One region of the Bacillus sp. L381 genome, then DNA from elsewhere that is predicted to be linked to it. Evidence: riboswitches for the same ligand, from Rfam matches in the RefSeq annotation. Region 1 holds a riboswitch; the other holds the start of a gene.

Region 1 (4,428 bases):
CATCATATCAAAGTTGACTTCAGCGCCCATCTGTGCGGCAATCCGCGTCTGCCACACATGCCAGCTGACGAAAATAAGGGTGAGAATACCAGTGACACGCTGAAGCACAAACATCCAGTTTCTGAAATAACTGTAGTGGCCAGCGTTGTTTTTCGCAGTAAATGCTATGTACACACCGTAAACCGCATGATAAATTAAAGGTAAGAAAATAATAAAAATTTCTAACGCATACCTGAACGGCAGACTGTCCATAAAGCCGGCCGCCTTGTTAAACGCATCTGCTCCCCTTGCGGCAAATTGGTTGACGACTAAATGCTGGATCAAAAAGATGCCGACCGGAATAACACCGAGCAAGGAATGCAATCTTCGAAAATAAAACTCTCTGTTCCCAGACATTACTTTACCCCCTGTTTGATTTAAGTGCGAAATGTGCTAAAATCTCTGCCCCCACTTCGTTTCAATTGTAAGCACTTTATTAAAATTTATTGACAATTTCATTTTACTCCTCCCTCAAATGGGCGTCAAGAAAACGTGTACATAAATTATAATTTTCGGAATTGATTATTTGACGGGAAAATTTTATTTTCCTGCGATATCTTTCTCACTTTTTTTCACGTGTTTTATAGGATCATCCTGTAATCCTCCCCCCTGTTTAAGCTATAATAAACGAAGGAGAGAGGGGAATACATAATATGAAGAATAATTATGAAGCAGCTTTAGAACCTTTAACTGAACTCGACGTCAGCGCATACGGCTACGAATTAATCCGGGAAATCGTGCTTCCGGATATCCTGGGCCCGGAACATTCATCCATGATGTATTGGGCGGGAAAACGCCTCGCCCGCAAATTTCCTCTTCAATCGTGGGAAGAAATCCCCGCCTTTTTTGAAAAAGCCGGCTGGGGAACTTTGACAAATACCGGATCAAAAAAGCAAGAGCTTGAATTTGAACTGGAAGGACCGCTCGTATCAAGCAGGCTCAAACATCAGAAAGAGCCGTGTTTTCAGCTTGAAGCCGGTTTTATAGCCGAACAGATTCAATTGATGAACGATCAGATTGCAGAATCTTATGAACAGGTAAAAAAGAGAGCGGATAAAGTCGTCCTGACCGTAAAATGGGATATGAAGGACCCTGTATAATTGAAAAAAGGCGGTGACTCCAAGTCCCGCCTTTTTGCCTGCCCGTTTATACTGCAGACGGCTGTTTAGAAAGCTCAAACGCATCGTGAAGCGCTTCGACCGCTTTCACCATATCATTTTCGCTGACAACCGTTGATACTTTTATTTCAGATGTGCTGACCATTTTTACTTGTACATTTTTTTCCGCCAGTACGGCAAACATGTCCGCAGCGACGCCGGGATTTGAGACCATGCCTGACCCGACAATAGATACTTTTGCCAGTTTTCTTTCAGTTTCAATTTTTTCATAGTCAAGCGCGTTTTTATATTCTTCAAGCACAGCGACCGTTTGAGCGGCATCTTCCGTTTTCACTGAGAAAGAAATGTCCGCTTCCCCATCGTCCGCCTGTGTCTGAATAATGATGTCAACGTTGATGTTTCGTTTTGCCAAGGCGGTGAAGATCGTTGAAAGTGTTGTCAGCCCGCTTGTCAGGCCAGTGACGGACACCCTCGTGATCTGGTCTTCAAATGCAATTCCTCTGACGATTAAATTCTGCTCCATTGATGATTCCTCCTCAATTAACGTTCCCGCTTCATGTTCCGTACTTGACCGCACTTCCAAAGGCACTTGATAGTTTTTCGCGAACTCAACCGCCCGCGGATGAAGGACACCCGCTCCGAGATTTGCAAGCTCCAGCATTTCATCATAAGAAATCCCCGACAGTTTTCTAGCTGACCGGACGTACCGCGGATCTGTCGTAAACACGCCCGGAACGTCCGTGTAAATGTCACATTTATCCGCTCCTAATGCTGCGGCAAGAGCGACCGCCGTTGTATCGGAACCGCCCCGTCCGAGCGTCGTGATGCCGCCATCTTCTGTTACGCCCTGAAAACCTGCGACGACTGTAATCCTGCCTTCAGCAAGCTGGGCCTGAATTGCCGTGATATCAATATCCGTAATTCTCGCATTGCCGTGGACGGCTTCTGTGCGGACACCCGCCTGCCATCCCGTATAAGAGACGGCGTCATATCCTTTTTCCTGAAGCGCCATGGCTAAAAGCGAAATCGTGACCTGCTCTCCCGTAGACAGAAGCATATCCATTTCGCGTTTACTTGGCTCAGATGTGATTTCAGCCGCCAGGTTAACGAGCGCGTCGGTTGATTTTCCCATTGCCGAAACGACGACTACGACGTCATGGCCTTTTTGCTTTTCAGCAATGGCTCGATTTGCGGCATGTTGAATTTTTTCGGCAGACCCGACGGAAGTGCCTCCGAATTTTTGTACGATAAGACCCATACTAGACCACCCTTTACATTTTGGTTCGTGCGGGTGAGGAGAAAAGAGCGTTTTGTCCACAATAAAAAAAGCAATGAGAGGAATAGCTCTCATTGCTTTTTCATATCATTACGATTGATTATGAACAACGAGATAGCCCTCCAAGAAAATGAATTCTTGACAGCCTTACATTTATTTAATGCAAGGCCAGCAAAACACACCGATGGGATGTGATTCACTTCGGCGACGCTCCCCTTTCAGCTTTTCTCGCAGAATCCATCATTCTCCAAAAGCTTACTATTGAAGTTCGCACCTCTATCTTCACCATATAACACGATCTTATGAAATTAGTTCACATTCTAGCAGATTTTTCAGGAAAGCACAATACTATTTTTTCAATTTTTCAAACAGCAGCTGAGCCGCCGCAGCCGGCACACCGGCTTTTTTAATATCGTCAAGGCTTGCTTCCTTCATCTTTTTAACAGATCCGAAATGCTTTAAGAGCATTTTTTTGCGTTTTTCGCCGATTCCCGGGATATCATCCAAAACGGATTGAAAGGCGCTTTTTCCCCGGATCTGCCTGTGAAAACTGATCGCAAAGCGGTGAACTTCGTCCTGAATGCGCTGAAGCAGGTAAAATTCCTGGCTGTTCCGCTCCAGAAACACCGGTTCAAGCGGATCGCCGATCAAAAGGTTGGATGTTCGGTGTTTATCATCCTTCGCCAATCCCGCTACCGGGACATCAAGGCCGAGCTCATTTTCGAGCACGTCGCGCGCCGCATTAATCTGCCCTTTTCCGCCGTCAATGATGATTAAATCCGGCAGCGGGAGATTTTCGCGGAGCACCCTCGAATATCTTCTTCTGACGACTTCCCTCATAGAGCCGTAATCGTCAGGCCCTGTTACGGTTTTAATTTTATATTTGCGGTATTCCTTTTTATTGGGCTTACCGTCAATAAAGACAATCATGGCCGACACAGGGTTTGTACCTTGAATATTGGAGTTGTCAAACGCTTCAATCCGATGCGGCGTGTAAATGTTCAGCGCCTCACCGAGCCGTTCGGCAGCACCGATTGACCGTTCCTCATCCCGCTCGATTAATGAGAATTTTTCCTGCAGAGCGATTTTCGCATTTTTGTGCGCAAGCAAAAGCAGCTCTTTTTTCGGGCCTTTTTTCGGCTGATGCACGGCGGTTTCCAAAAGCTCGCTGATCATGTCCCTGTCCACGCTGTCAGGCACCAGAATTTCTTTAGGCAGAAAGTGATTGTTTTTAGAATAGAACTGGCCGATGTAGGTCAGAAATTCTTCATCCGCTTCCTGATACATCGGAAACATGCTGACATCGCGTTCAATCAGCTTTCCTTGGCGTATGAAAAAGACCTGAACGCACATCCAGCCTTTATCGTAGGCATAAGCAAACACATCGCGGTCCAAAAGGTCATTCATGGTCATTTTCTGCTTCTCCATCGTCGATTCGATGTGAGCAAGCTGATCGCGGAATTCTTTAGCCCGTTCAAATTCAAGTTTTTCCGCCGCCTCTGCCATTTTCTCTTCAAGCTCTTTTTTGACCTCGTTATGCCCTCCCTTTAAAAAACGGGTGATATCTTCAACCAGCTCGCGGTTGGTCTCCTCAGAAATATCCTTAACACAAGGAGCGAGGCATTGTCCGAGATGATAATAAAGACAGACGCGGTCCGGAAGCTTCGAGCACTTCCTGAGCGGGTATAGGCGGTCCAGCAGTTTTTTCGTTTCCCGCGCCGCCTGAACATTCGGGTACGGGCCGAAATAGCGTCCTTTGTCTTTTTTGACATTCCGGGTGACAATAAGCCGCGGATGGCGTTCATGGGTGATTTTAATAAAGGGATAGGTTTTATCATCTTTCAGCATGACATTGTATTTCGGATCGTATTTTTTAATCAGATTCATTTCCAAAATAAGCGCTTCAAGATTGGAGGAGGTCACGATGTATTCAAAGTCCTCAATCTCCGTCACAAGCCTTTGGGTTTTTGCGTCGTGAGAACCGGTGAAATAGGA
Region 2 (4,428 bases), 530 kb from region 1:
ATCTTATTTCTGAAAAAGAGCATTCAGACATTTGTGATCATTTAATTCAAGGTATATCATTCTTCAGCAAAGACATGGCTCAGGAGCTTCAAGATAAACCGGATGATATCTTAAAATGGGTGATTCAAGTCCAGCTGTCTCCTACACCGTTAGCCCGCGCCGCGTATTGTGAAAAAGTGCTTCTGAATGAAATGAAGCTCGGGGTTAAACAATATGTCATCCTTGGGGCGGGGCTGGATACTTTCTGTTTCAGGCATCCTGAGGTAACAAATGGCTTAGATATCTTTGAAATCGATCATTACGCTTCACAGGAAGACAAAATAAACAGATTGAAACGTCTGGATTTCGATATTCCGAGTCATCTTCATTTTGTACCGATGGACTTTGCCGCTTCACTTTCTTTCACCCGTCTGTACCAAGAAGGTTTTTCCCGCCAAAAAACCTTTTTCAGTCTGCTCGGCGTTTCATACTATCTTACGAAAAAGCATCTGGCCCGCCTGCTTACTCAATTATTTGACCAAGTCCCTCCCGGAAGCTCTATCGTCTTTGATTATGCAGATCAGTCGCTCTTTGAAGAAAAAGGACTGTCAAACAGAGTGGAAAACATGGTGAAAATGGCTGCAGCCAGCGGAGAGCCGATGCTATCGTGTTTCAGCTATGAAGAAATTGAAAAGGTGTTAGAATCATCAGGTCTGCTTATTTATGAACACTTATCTCCAGCGGCCGTCAATGAGCGTTTTTTCAGCGGACGCACTGACTATTTAACCGCATTCGAGACCATTCATTTTATACACGCCGTCAAAAAGTAATCCGCTGCCGCAAACAAAAAAAGACATCTCACAGACATGAGATGTCTTTTTTTCAAACCGATTGTCTGTTGTTTGCAAATTTCTTTGAGACGAAAGGATATAACAGCAAACCGACGAAGAACAGCCCGATACCGAGAATAAAGGTCGTTAAATCGGCCGTTCCGGTAATAATGACGTAAAAAGAATAAATGCAGGCAAGGATGGCGATGAAACCGTCCCTCACTCTTGAACCCTTGATCTCGTCATATGTTTCTCCCGTCCAAACAAGCTTCAGGCTGTAAAACGCTGATACGAGATACGGAATCAGATAAGCGAGCGTCGCCGCTGTTGTTAAAAACGTAAACGCGTCACTGATCGTCCGGGAAATAACCGAAAAGATAAAGATCTGTGACATGACGTTCGTGACGATTAACGACACAACCGGACTGCCCTGTTTATTCGTTTTTGCAAAAGCAGCGGGAAAGTCCCCTGATTTCGCCGCTTGATACGGAACTTCAGAGCCGAGAAGAATCCAGCCGAGCATCGTTCCGAACAGACACAGGATCGCCAGAATTGCCATGATGATGCTTCCCGCATTGCCGACAATCGCGTACAAGACGTCAACAAACGGTTTCTCCGAGCCGACAAGCTTATCATGCGGAAGCACGCCCATCGTAATCAATGTCACGATAATATAAATGCTGAGCGCGATCAATAAGCCGGTAATGGTGGCGCGTTTCACATCGCGCTGCGAACGGGCGCGCCCGGATAAAATGACCGCCGATTCAATCCCGACGAACGCCCATAATGTTGAAATCGCCGCATTGTGGATCTGCCCGCCGATTCCCTCAACTGTGTGAGGGCCCGTTTGAACCGGAAAATAAAAATGATCGAAAAACGACGTTTGAAACACAAACAAACCTGCAATGATAAAAAAGATAAATCCTAATACTTTTGAAAACGTCGTGACGAAATTTAATTTACTCGCACCGTTAATGCTGGAGACGAGAATCGTGTGAGTGCCCCATAATAAAACCGTACATACGGCAAACGTCAGCAGCTGGCCGAGCGTAACCGCCTGACCGCCGATCGAAAACATTTCACGCTTATCCGTTAAAATCGGGAAAAATGATGTTAAATATCCGGCAAGGCTTGTGATGATCGCCACATTGCTGATCCAGCTCGCCACCCAGTAGCCCCACACCATCGTGAACCCGGCTGCATTCCCTTTTTTCCGATCGCTGAACAGCGCTCTCGCATAGCTTTGCGGCCCCGCCGTCAGCTCAGGCTTACGGATGGATAGGTGGCCGAAAACAAGCGCGATCATTAAAACACCGGCTCCCGTTAAAAGCCATGCCGATGTAGCGCCGAAAGGACTCGCGATTTTTGCGAGCGTGCTCGGAAGGGAAAAGATGCCCGATCCTACCATATTTCCTACGACAAATGCCGTCAGTAACCAAAAACCCCATTTTTTCGTCTGTTCCATTCCTGTACCTCCTGGTTGTTCATTCGTACGGACCAGACCCCGAGACCATATTTACACACAAAAAAAGCCTGAACAAAAGTCCATGCTTAAAGAAACACACACTCTTGATCTCCGGATAGCCCTCCGCGAAAAAGCACGCGGCAGTCCTGCACTTATTCAGATACAGTCCCAGCATAAAGAAGGATCGGCTTTCTTTACACTTCGGCGCTGATGCCTTTAACACATGTTTTGCGGCCCCTGTCAGCCTGGCATGTGCGACTCATCATCAAGCGCAACCTCTACCTCACCGAGAAAGAGTGAGGATTTTTATCATTCAATTCTACTCAGAGGTTATCAGAGATAAAAAGATCTGTCAAAGGGAAAAATTAGACGGAAAACGGATAGAGCATTCGCCCTACCCGTTTTATATGGTCAGCGGTTGTTTTTTTTCTTTTGAACAGCTTCTTGAAGCGGATCGTCTTTCAGAGCTGCACTGGCGTCGTCAAGCGCACCTTGAATGACGTTTTTGTTTTTATCGCTGTTTTTTCCTTTTTCTTTGTTAAAGAAAGCCATCTGTATCACCTCTTTATCAAATATAGGTACACCTATAATGTGTCTTTTTCCGTAGCAGAATATGCGGAATCCGCGTCTCCTTCCTTTTGGTGTTACAGGTAAAGTTTGTTGATCAAACATGCATTCTCTTGATATATTTGTAATTCAGGGGATTTTGGCAAAAATAAAAAGGAGAAGCGAAAAATGACAGGAAAAACACACATCATGGGAGGCATCGCTTCTTGTTCCGCAATTGCTTATTATTACGGGTATGATCCGGTTCTGATGACCTCAGCGGGTGCCCTCGGGGCGCTGATTCCCGATATATGCCATACGAAAAGCAAAATCGGCAGGACGCTGCCCGTTCTGTCCAAAATCGTAAGCACGGTGTTCGGACACAGAACATTTACACACAGCCTGCTGTTTATGCTTATTATGTTTTTCATCACGGCATCCTACATTCCGAATCCAAGCATTTCCGCCGGACTGATGATCGGAATGGCAAGCCATCTTGTGCTTGACGCATGGACCGTCAACGGGATTAAACTGCTGTTTCCGTCCGCGATCCGCTTCCGTCTTCCCCTTTATATGAGGACGGGGAGCTTTTCGGAGCAGCTTGTGCTGGCCGGCTTAACGATTGTATCCTGCTATTATTTATACGAACTGGTTCACGGCCGCATCTCTTAAACAAAAAGCGTCTTTCCGCTTTTAGGGTGAGGAGTCATACATATGAAGAAATCCTTTTTCAAAAATCATCGGTTTTTATGCTTGTCCATCCTGTTCATGTGGATAAAAACATATGTCGTTTATAAGCTCGGTTTTGATCTGCAGAACAATTCTGTTCTTGAGGAATGTCTGCTTCTCATTAATCCGCTGAGCTTCATTGTGCCGCTGTTCGGCATCGCCCTGCTCCTGACGGAAAAAAAACAGCGGATCTTTTTGCTTTCGGCCAATGTGATGCTGACGGGGATTTTAATCGCAAACACGGTGTTTTACGGGTTTTATATTGATTTTATCACCATACCGGTTTTATTTCAGGCGAGCAATATGGGCGATATGGGAAGCAGCGTCCAAGAGTTGTTTCACCCGCTTTATATCGCTTTATTCTTGGATATTGCGGTTCTGTTTTATCTTGCGAAAAGGGATACAGCCGGTAAGGGAAAAGCAGGCGCCCGGACCGTTAAAGCGTATGTGTGGGCATCAGCCGGCCTCATGCTGTGCAACCTTGCGCTGTCTGAGGCCGAGCAGCCGAAGCTGTTCAAGCATCCTTTTGATCGCGAAGCGCTCGTAAAAGGAATCGGCCTGTTCCACTTTCATTTGTATGACACCATTTCGCAGACGCTGAATGCAGGGGCTAAAGCGTTTGCAGATGAAGACAGCCTTGCGGCGGTGGCGAATTACACTCAAGCCGACTACAGCAGCCCGTCCGATTCAAAGTTCGGGCTTGCAAAGGGACGCAATGTGATTTTTGTGACGCTCGAGTCAACACAGCGTTTTGTGATGGATGAACGGGTTAACGGTCAGGAGATTACCCCGTTTATGAATAAGCTGCGGAAAAAAAGTTATGATTTCACTCATTTTTATCAGCAGACCGAACAGGGTAAAACCTCAGATTCAGAATTC

Evidence for each region. Region 1 has a riboswitch for lysine ahead of QRX25_RS13265 (aspartate kinase). Riboswitches for the same ligand answer to the same signal wherever they lie in the genome.
Region 2: another riboswitch for lysine. It lies ahead of QRX25_RS16110 (amino acid permease); the one in region 1 lies ahead of QRX25_RS13265 (aspartate kinase).

The regions. Positions count from the first base shown of each region.
Region 1 is NZ_CP127224.1:2,598,133-2,602,560, forward strand. It holds gene sdhC (succinate dehydrogenase cytochrome B558) at 1-396, opposite strand, end outside; gene QRX25_RS13260 (YslB family protein) at 693-1,139, shown strand; gene QRX25_RS13265 (aspartate kinase) at 1,186-2,415, opposite strand; lysine riboswitch at 2,541-2,720, opposite strand; gene uvrC (excinuclease ABC subunit UvrC) at 2,782-4,428, opposite strand, start outside.
Region 2 is NZ_CP127224.1:3,127,576-3,132,003, forward strand. It holds gene QRX25_RS16105 (class I SAM-dependent methyltransferase) at 1-809, shown strand, start outside; gene QRX25_RS16110 (amino acid permease) at 862-2,274, opposite strand; lysine riboswitch at 2,383-2,563, opposite strand; gene sspJ (small acid-soluble spore protein SspJ) at 2,686-2,826, opposite strand; gene QRX25_RS16120 (metal-dependent hydrolase) at 3,010-3,492, shown strand; gene QRX25_RS16125 (LTA synthase family protein) at 3,535-4,428, shown strand, end outside.